2 regions of the Nocardia sp. NPDC004711 genome follow, and region 1 is predicted to be linked to the other one. Evidence: riboswitches for the same ligand, from Rfam matches in the RefSeq annotation. Region 1 holds a riboswitch; the other holds the start of a gene.
The links. Region 1 has a riboswitch for ZMP and ZTP ahead of glyA (serine hydroxymethyltransferase). Riboswitches for the same ligand answer to the same signal wherever they lie in the genome.
Positions count from the first base shown of each region.

Region 1 (4,702 bases):
AGGGAAGAATCGAGACCTCCAGGGCCGCGAACCCGCCCGGAGCGAAGCGGAGGGCAAATTGAACAGAGCGCATCCACTGGTCACTGAATATCTGCGGCTGGGTCTGGCATTCGACCGGCTCGAAGAGGGTTTCGTGGACGCCTATACCGGCGATCCCGGCCTGCGCCGCGAGGTGGAGAACGCGCCCGCGCCGGAGCCGCGTGATATCGCCCACGGGGCAGCCGCACTGCGCAAGGAACTGCCCGAGGCGGGCCTCCCCGCGGAGCGCGTCGAATTCCTGGATGCGCACCTGCGGGCGATGGAATGCTCGGGCCGCAAATTCGCCGGCGAGGACATCAACTTCGTCGACGAGGTCCGCGCCTACTTCGACGTGGATATCACCCCCGGCGATACCGAGAACTACCGTGAGGCGCACCGGCAGCTGGACGAGGTGCTGCCCGGTGACGGCGAACTGCTCGACCGGATTACCGTGCACCGCCGCCAGGACGAGATTCCGCCCGAACGCCTGAAGGAATGCGTGGCCGCGTTCTCCGGCGCGCTGCGGGAACTCGTGCGCGACCGCTATCCGCTGCCGGACCACGAGCACGTGGAATACGAAGTGGTGGGCGACAAGCCGTGGTCGGGCTTCAACTATTACCTGGGCAACTACCAATCCCGGGTGGCCATCAATTCCGATCTCAAGCAGCACATGTCACAGCTGCCGCAACTGATCGCGCACGAGGCCTACCCGGGTCATCACACCGAGCACTGCCGGAAAGAGGCCGGGCTGGTGGGCGCGGGGCAGGCCGAGCAGACGCTGTTCCTGGTGAACACCCCGCAGTGCCTGATGGCGGAGGGGCTGGCCGATCTGGCCCTGAAGTCGATCGTCGGCCCGGGCTGGGGCCGCTGGGCGCAGGAGATCTACGCGGACCTGGGGCTGCGCTTCGATGGCGAACGCGCCGAAAGGATTTCGAACGCGTCCGCGAATCTGCTGAGCGTGCGCCAGGATGCCGCGCTGCTGCTGCACGATCGCCGGCGGGATGCCGGCGAGGTGTCGGAATTTCTGCAGCGCTGGAGTCTGGTCACTCCGGAGCGGGCCGCGCAATCGCTGCGATTCCTGTCATCGCCGCTGTGGCGGGCCTATATCTCCACCTATGTGGAGGGATATCGATTGCTGGGAGGGTGGCTGGACCGGGCAGCCGATCCGGAAGACCGGTCCGAGCGTTTTCGCCGTCTCTTGGACGAACCCCTCACACCCGGCGCGATCCGCCGCATGTGAGGGGTACTCCCCGACGTCCTGATTGGTGCTTACGCGCCCCAGCTGGCACAGGACGCGCCGCCGCTGGACATGGTGCACATGGTCTTGAGCAGGGTGAAGATCAGGGACTGGATGGTGGTGGCGTCAGCGCTCATGAAAGATTCCTCGAAAGATCGGATGGGCCAATGTCACTGGCGTAACTGTGCCAGCGCGGCGATACATTACCGAGATTTGTTGCCCTGCCATAGCCTGATTTCATAGTGATGTCCACCGCTCACGGCGATTCGGTCGTCTCTCCTGCGCCGACGATTCCTCTGCCCCCAATTTCCGGGGCACGATTCCTTCGCGCGTGGCGACCGGCGGATGGTCGCCGCCGGTCGCGAGATAGGATGACCGGACCGCGACTGGCGCACTCGAGGTGGAAGCAACCACCGGGAAGCACCGAAGTCCGGCACCGCGCGCCTGGGTGCCTGGCGACCCCCGAGCCGTATTCGGGGTACCCGGACAACGGAGGTGCGCGATGAACGAGACAGAGAACCCCCGGATCGGCTCGGCGGCAGCGGCCAATAGACTCGGCGGCGTGACCCAGACGAGCGCCTCTGTCAACAGCCAGTCCCTCGCCGAACTCGATCCCGAGGTCGCGTCCGCGATGGGCGGCGAACTCGCTCGCCAGCGCGACACCCTCGAGATGATCGCCTCGGAGAACTTCGTGCCGCGCGCGGTGCTGCAGGCGCAGGGCAGCGTGCTCACCAACAAGTACGCCGAGGGCTACCCGGGTCGCCGCTACTACGGCGGCTGCGAGAACGTCGACATCGTCGAGGATCTGGCCCGCGCCCGCGTCAAGGAGCTGTTCGGCGCGGAATTCGCCAATGTCCAGCCGCATTCGGGCGCGCAGGCCAATGCCGCGGTGCTGATGGCGCTGATGAACCCGGGCGAGAAGCTGCTGGGCCTGGATCTGGCGCACGGCGGTCACCTCACCCACGGCATGCGCCTGAACTTCTCCGGCAAGCTGTACGAGGTCCACGCCTACGGCGTCGCCAAGGAAGACCACCGCGTCGACATGGACGAGGTGCGCAAGATCGCCCGCGACACCCGCCCGAAGGTGATCGTGGCCGGCTGGTCGGCGTACCCCCGGCACCTGGACTTCGCTGCCTTCCGTGAGATCGCGGACGAGGTCGGCGCCTACCTGTGGGTCGACATGGCGCACTTCGCCGGTCTGGTCGCGGCCGGGCTGCACCCGTCGCCGGTGCCGTACGCGGACGTGGTGTCCTCGACCGTGCACAAGACCCTGGGCGGCCCCCGCTCCGGTCTGATCCTGGCGAAGCAGGAATTCGCCAAGAAGCTGAACTCCGCGGTCTTCCCGGGTCAGCAGGGCGGCCCGCTCATGCACGCCATCGCCGCCAAGGCCGTGGCCTTCAAGATCGCCGGCAGCGCGGAGTTCAAGGAGCGCCAGGAGCGCACCATCTCCGGCGCCAAGATCCTCGCCGAGCGCCTGACCGCGCCCGACGCCAAGGCCAAGGGCATCACCGTGCTCACCGGCGGCACCGACGTGCACCTGGTGCTGGTGGACCTGCGCAACTCGCAGCTGGACGGCCAGCAGGGCGAGGATCTGCTGCACGAAATCGGAATCACCGTGAACCGCAACGCCGTTCCGTTCGACCCGCGCCCGCCGATGGTCACCTCCGGCCTGCGCATCGGCACCCCGGCGCTGGCCACCCGCGGCTTCGGCGACGAGCAGTTCACCGAGGTCGCCGACATCATCGCCGCCGCCCTCACCGGCTCCGCCGACCTGGACTCGCTGCGTCAGCGCGTTTCCACGCTGGCGCAGGACTTCCCGCTGTACGACGGCCTGGAGGACTGGCGCCTGCTGGGCTGAGGCCCGCCGGGCAATCGAGAGCCCGCCGCGATTCCATGATCGCGGCGGGCTCTCCGCGTCGCGGTGCGACTCTGGGTCGCGATGAGATTCGTTGCCCGCCAGGGATTCCCGGCTAGAACGACCAGAACTTGCGCGGCCCGCCCGTGAGGCTCGGTGCGTCCGCGGTCACGGTGGCGATCAGCTGCTTGGGATGCGGGTTCACCCAGTTCCGTTCGGAGTCGCCGTCGCGCAGGACGACCGTGGGGACGGTCTCGTTGCCGTCGGCCACCGAGCGGACGAAGGCGGCCGCCTCCGGGTCCTGCCAGATGTCGACCTCGCGGTGGACGATGCCGTGGCGATTGAGCACTCGGCGCATGCGGGAGCAGTAGGGGCAACCCGGGCGGCGGTAGACGACCAGTTCCGGGGTGGCGTCGGTGGTCATGATCGGAGTCTAGGTCCGCGCGGCCGCCCCCACCATGTCGGCGGGGCGGGACTGACGCCGGGGCCGAGAGTCGGTGCCTCGGAATCGGGAATCACCGAGCAGCGCAGGCGATTCGGTTCGAGTCCGTCGTGCGTGCCGTGCCGACGGGATGACACGGCACGCACGACGGCTCCTGATTCAGGCGTGCTTGCTCAGGTAGTCCAGGTACATCGGGCGCAGCGCCTCGCCGACCCTGCCCTCGCCGGCGTGGAAGTAGTCGTCGAGCAGGGCGACGGTGTTCCAGATGTCGACCTCGCCCTCGCCCTGATTGCCGGCCGCGACCTCGGCGCCGGGAATCGCCTTGAGCAGTTGCCACAGGAACTTGATGTCGCCGCGCCGGGCTGCCAGCTTCACAGCACGGTCGTGCAATTCCTTGGTGGGCAGCGTTGCCAGATCCGCAGTTTCGGCCATGACCTCGACTGTAATGGAGGGCATGACACAGCAACCCAGGTACCGGGTCAAGCGCGTGTACGACGATCCCGATGCGGCCGACGGCCGCCGGGTGCTGGTGGACCGGCTCTGGCCGCGCGGCATCAGCAAACAGCAAGCGGCCATAGACGAATGGGCCAAGGACGTGACGCCGTCGAACGAGCTGCGGAGGTGGTATCACGCCGCGCCGGAGACACGCCGTGCCGAGTTCGAGCGCCGGTATCGAATCGAGCTCGCCGCGGACGCGGCGCAGGAGGGGCTGGCGCGCCTGCGGTCGGAGGCCGCGACCGCCCCGTTGACGCTGGTCACGGCCACCAAAGAGCCGGAGCACAGCCATGTTCCCGTGCTGCTGGGTGAATTGGGCGAAACACACAGAGCGGACTCGCGTTAACGCGATCTTCACCAATGCGCCCCGCAGTCCGGAAGCCGGATCGCGATTTCGGCGGTAGCGTCGGGAGTGCGAGCCGCGTAGGTGTGGCTCGTACGGGAGGTCCTGATCGTGACTGAGCAACTCAGTGCGAGGGGGCCGGCACCCGGCCCTCGGGTCGTACGACCCCAAGGCTGACCGGCCCAGCGAGAACGCTCGCGCGGTGTCGCGCGAGTGGCAAAGGAGCCCACCGTGACTGATGCACGCTCCGTCAACGCTCCCAGCAGGGACGCCGGCTCTGACCAGAGCCCGCTGACCACGACACGGGGAGTT
Region 1 is NZ_JBSGCB010000025.1:89,281-93,982, forward strand. Features, by position in the region: gene ACWEKS_RS25585 (DUF885 domain-containing protein) at 59-1,258, shown strand; ZMP/ZTP riboswitch at 1,628-1,712, shown strand; gene glyA (serine hydroxymethyltransferase) at 1,818-3,113, shown strand; gene ACWEKS_RS25595 (glutaredoxin domain-containing protein) at 3,226-3,534, opposite strand; gene ACWEKS_RS25600 (hypothetical protein) at 3,712-3,984, opposite strand; gene ACWEKS_RS25605 (DUF488 domain-containing protein) at 4,007-4,393, shown strand; gene ACWEKS_RS25610 (PhoH family protein) at 4,682-4,702, shown strand, end outside.

Region 2 (4,702 bases), on a different contig from region 1:
AATACCGGACAGTTTCCGCCCGGTATACATGCGAGAATTTTCTGATGACGCGCCCCACCGCCCGAGTGCTGGCCCTCCTCGAGTTGTTGCAGGCCGGCGGCACCCATACCGTCGGCGAACTCGCCGGACGGCTGGGCGTCGATGAACGCACCGTCAGGCGATACGTCACCCATCTCACCGACCTGGAGATCCCTGTTCGATCGGTGCGTGGCCGCTACGGGGGATACCGCCTCGCCCCGGGGTACCGAATGCCGCCGCTGATGCTGACCGATGACGAAGCGGTGGCTGTGTTGCTCGGACTCCTCACCACCCGCGGCGTCGGTCAATCGACAACAGCCGCCCACGCGGCAGACAGCGTGACGGCCAAACTCCGTCGTGTCCTGCCCGCACGTCTGACGGCGCGGCTGGACGCACTGATCAGCACCGCCGAATTCACCGAGGATGCCCGCTCGGAGGTCGCCGTCGAGACCGCGGTCCTCCTCCGGCTCGCCGAGGCTACCCGCGAGCGCCGACCTGTCGCGATCGGTTACACCGACCGGAACGGGCGCCGCACTGACCGGACCGTACATCCATACGGGCTCGTCGCCCACTCCGGCCGGTGGTACCTGACGGGGATGGACAGCAACAGTGACGAAGTACGTCAGTTCCGGCTCGACCGCATCACGGCGGTGACGACACTGCCCGGAGCGTTCACTCCGCCAGCGGGATTCGAGCCGACCGCGCATCTGCTGTCCGCACTTGCCACGGCGCCCTATCGGTACGAGGTATCGATCCGAGTCCAGGGCACCCTCACCCAGGTCCGCCCACTGCTCCCCGCGACGATCGCGACCGTGCACGAGATCGACTCACCACCCCCTGACACCCACCCGTGGGTCCGGGTCAGAATCCGAGCCGAACAGCTCGACTGGATTCCCCCCGTCCTGGCCGGCCTGAACCTCCCGTTCGTCATCGAACACCCCGACGCACTCAACGACGCCGTCCGCGCCCTGGTCCGCCGACTCACCGCAGCCGCCGACGGTCCATCCGAAGCCCACCGGTAGACCTATGCCGCCACACCGCGCGAACGTACGGGAATACCGCCACCCGCGCTGTTCGACCGGCCGGCGCGCGGCGCCGGAAGCCCAACGGCCCGAGCGCCGTACGGCAGCCGGCACTGCAGGCAAATGCCGAGTTTCGGCGACCGGTGCAGTCCCGCACAGTCCGCCGTAGAACAGTGGTTTCCGGACTGTTGCAAAATGCGCCGAGTCGGCGATTGTGACGTCACGTCGGGGGCAAATGACCTGCGGCCCTGCATGATCGGTCGACAGCGGTCCACGTAGACATGTGTACTCAGGTCATGGCTGAAATCCGCGCCTAATTTGCAACAGCCCGTTTCGCGCCAATTCCTCAGCTGTAGTGCACGTTTAGAACGGTTGGGTTAGCCGTTCATGCGGGCATGGCAGCGTGCTCTTCTCCCGCTGGTCGTATGGTTGGAGTCGGCTGCGGGGCCTGCCGTGCGAGCGCACGCACATACCGAAATCCAGTGCGCCTTGGTCAGTCTGGATGTTCGGTCTGTCATGGGTTAGCGTGTGGTCGATCGCGACTGGCGTTACGTGGGCCGACCACGAGGAAGCGCAGTATCGGAGCGTCGTACGCCTGGGTGCTCCCCATCTCGAGACGAGAGACGGGGTATGGCAATGGACTTGCGCTATGGCATGAATCCACATCAACAGGCGCGGGTATCGGCTGGCGGTGACCATATTCGAGTGGTGCACGGCGCGGCGTCGATGATCAACTACCTCGATGCGCTCAATGCCTGGCAACTGGTCGCCGAGGCCAGTCGCGCCACAGGCAAGGCGGCTGCGGCATCGTTCAAGCACGTTTCCCCGGCCGGTGCGGCGCTCGCCGGAGACCTCGATGAAACCATGCGTGACAGTTGGGGATTGGGCGACAGCTCGGTGGGCCCGATCACGACGGCCTATGTGCGGGCGCGCGACGCCGATCCTCGTTCGTCCTACGGCGACATGATCGCGGTGTCCGAACCGGTTGATCACGAGCTCGCCGAACTGTTGGCCTCGGTCGTCTCCGATGGCATCATCGCGCCGGGTTATGCACCCGGAACTGTAGCGGCATTGGGCCGCAAGAAGGGCGGGCGATTCGTCGTATTCGAGATCGATCCCGCATTCCAGCCACCCAAGACGGAGATTCGAACTGTCTTCGGCGTCAGCTTCGAACAGGACTGCGACCATTCGCCGATCACCGAAGACCTGCTGCATGTGGCTGTCGGCGACCCCATCAGCCGCAACGCGACGATCGATGCACTGCTGGGCATGGTGACCGCCCGGTACACCCAGTCCAATTCCGTCGTTTACGTCCGGGACGGCATGAGTATCGGTGTCGGTGCCGGACAGCAGTCGCGAATCGACTGCACATTGCTCGCCGGAAGTAAGGCACGCACCTGGTGGACCCGGCGGCACCCCGCCGTTCAACAGATGCCACTGCCTGCGACGATGGCGCGTCAGCAACGGTTGAATTGGCAGATCTCCACCGCCGCAGGCACTCTCACTCCCGCACAATCGCGTGAGCTCGTCTCGAGCCTCACCCGATCCCACAGATTCCTGGAAGAGGCCGAACGGGTCAGCTGGGCCCATCAGCTCGCGGGCGTCTCACTCGTCTCCGACGGGTACCTACCGTTCCGGGACAACATCGACGTTGCTGCCGAACATGGGGCTGAGCTCGTCATCGAGCCCGGCGGTGCTCTCCAATCAAACGTTATCGCCGATGCTTGCCGCGAACACCGCATCACCCTCGCCCGCACCGGAGTTCGACTCTTCCACCACTGAATCGCGGCGACTGCCGAGGCCCATCGATCGCAATCATCCGCTCGTGCCGGATACCGCGCTGGCCGAACCGGCCAGCGCGAACACTCCGAAGATCAACGGGCTGAGATCATCTCACCCGACTGGGCCCGGCCAGGAGTGCACGGAAATGCCGAATATCGCGCGCTCGTCACCGGCCGCTGATGTCGTACGGCCCAGTTCGGGTTCGATCGGTGCGGGGTTTTCGCGTCGGAGTAAATAGCATCAGGTCGGCTGGCAATAGGACCTCGCCAGCGACGGCCATTGGCGAGTTCCGCTCTGTTGGCGGTGTGGCGTCGCCACGCCCGATTTCAGCGGTGGATGTGTCGTGGCGACTATGTGGACGCATCTACTCCGCGGTCCAGTCCGCGCGCACGGGCATCAAATGTGACGAAGTCCAACCGTGAAACGTGATGCAGGTCATTGCCCAAGGCGGCGTGATTGGGCATCGTCGTCAATTCATTTTGGAAAGAACCTGGTTGGAGATGCCAAATGGCCGACCACAATTTTGCTTACGACCTCACGCTGGACGAGGTGCGACGGCGCAGCGCCGTCCTCGAGGCGCTCGGTGACGACTGGGATCCGGTCGCGGTGCTCGCCGAGGAAGAACTGGCGTACGACATGCTGTACTCGAATCTCGACGATGAGCAGCAGCGGATCTACGACGAACTCGTCCAGGCCGGCATCCTGCCGGATCGGGCGATGCGCCCTATCGCCGACTGATCTCACCGCCTAGCACAAACCATGACCGGTGTTCGGCTGGTTGCCTCCAGCGAGTGGCGACCTGGCCGCTCCGGCTCTCGGCTGCGTTTCGTGAGCGGAGGATGCGCGAGTTCGACAGCTCACTGCGGTCGGCCGAGTCGGTTTTACGGCCGTTGCCGGTAGCGAAGACCCGCACCTGCGCCGAGAGTTTCGCGGGCACGTCCAGGGCGGATTCACCATCGTGGAGCCCGCACCGAATATCGGATACGGGGTCGGCCATCGGTGGGTGAGTTGATCGACGACGAGCACCCTGAACTCGACGCCCCCACCGCGCCGGCCGCGCTCGATCGCTACCCGGAGGCTGCCGGGTTGGTGTTCCGGGTGCTGATATGCATGGGGACTGGCCCGTTGGGGCCACCGGTGAAGGAGAATTGGGGGCGGATCGGCGTGGTGGTCGCCGGGTTCATCTCGACGTGCTGGGCGATGGTGGCCAGTGCGAGGACCGCTTCGGTGTTGGCGAAGACGTGGGCGACACACATGCGTTTGCCGGCCCCGAAGGGCAAAGTGGCGTGACGTTGCGTGGCTGTCAGGTTTTCGGTCAGGTAGCGGGCAGGGTCGAAAGCGCCCGCGTCCGCCCATACTCCGCTTTGATGGTGGAGGGCGTGGAGGCTGACGATGACGGTGGTTCCGGCGCGAACCGGAAAGTCGCCGAGCATGTCGTCGGTCTTTGCGACGCGGCCGAGTCCGACGATCGGTGGATAGAGTCGCATGGTCTCGGCGACAACGGCTTTCGTCCATGGCAGGAGGTCGACGTCGGCAGCGGTGGGGGTGCGTCCGCCCAGGACGTCGTCGAGTTCGGCGTAGAGGCGGGCGCGGGCGTCGGGGTGTTCGCCGAGCAGTTTCCATGTCCATGCGAGTGCGGTCGCGGTGGTTTCGGTGCCGGCGCCGATGAAAGTCATCAGTTCGTCGTGGATCTCAGCGTCGGTATAGCGGTGTCCGGTTTCTGGGTCCTGGGCATCCATCAGCAGTCCGAGCAGGTTGTCGCGGCGGGTGATCGCACCACTGCGGTGATCGGCGATCAACTGGTCGATCACCTTCTCGACGTGACGGAGGTCGGCGGCCATGCGCGGTGCGAGAATCCAGCAGGCGGACCGCATGACGCG
Region 2 is NZ_JBSGCB010000023.1:50,183-54,884, forward strand. Features, by position in the region: gene ACWEKS_RS23925 (helix-turn-helix transcriptional regulator) at 45-1,040, shown strand; ZMP/ZTP riboswitch at 1,569-1,648, shown strand; gene ACWEKS_RS23930 (phosphoribosylaminoimidazolecarboxamide formyltransferase) at 1,677-2,822, shown strand; gene ACWEKS_RS23935 (DUF6400 family protein) at 3,330-3,560, shown strand; gene ACWEKS_RS23940 (cytochrome P450) at 3,890-4,702, opposite strand, start outside.
Region 2: another riboswitch for ZMP and ZTP. It lies ahead of ACWEKS_RS23930 (phosphoribosylaminoimidazolecarboxamide formyltransferase); the one in region 1 lies ahead of glyA (serine hydroxymethyltransferase).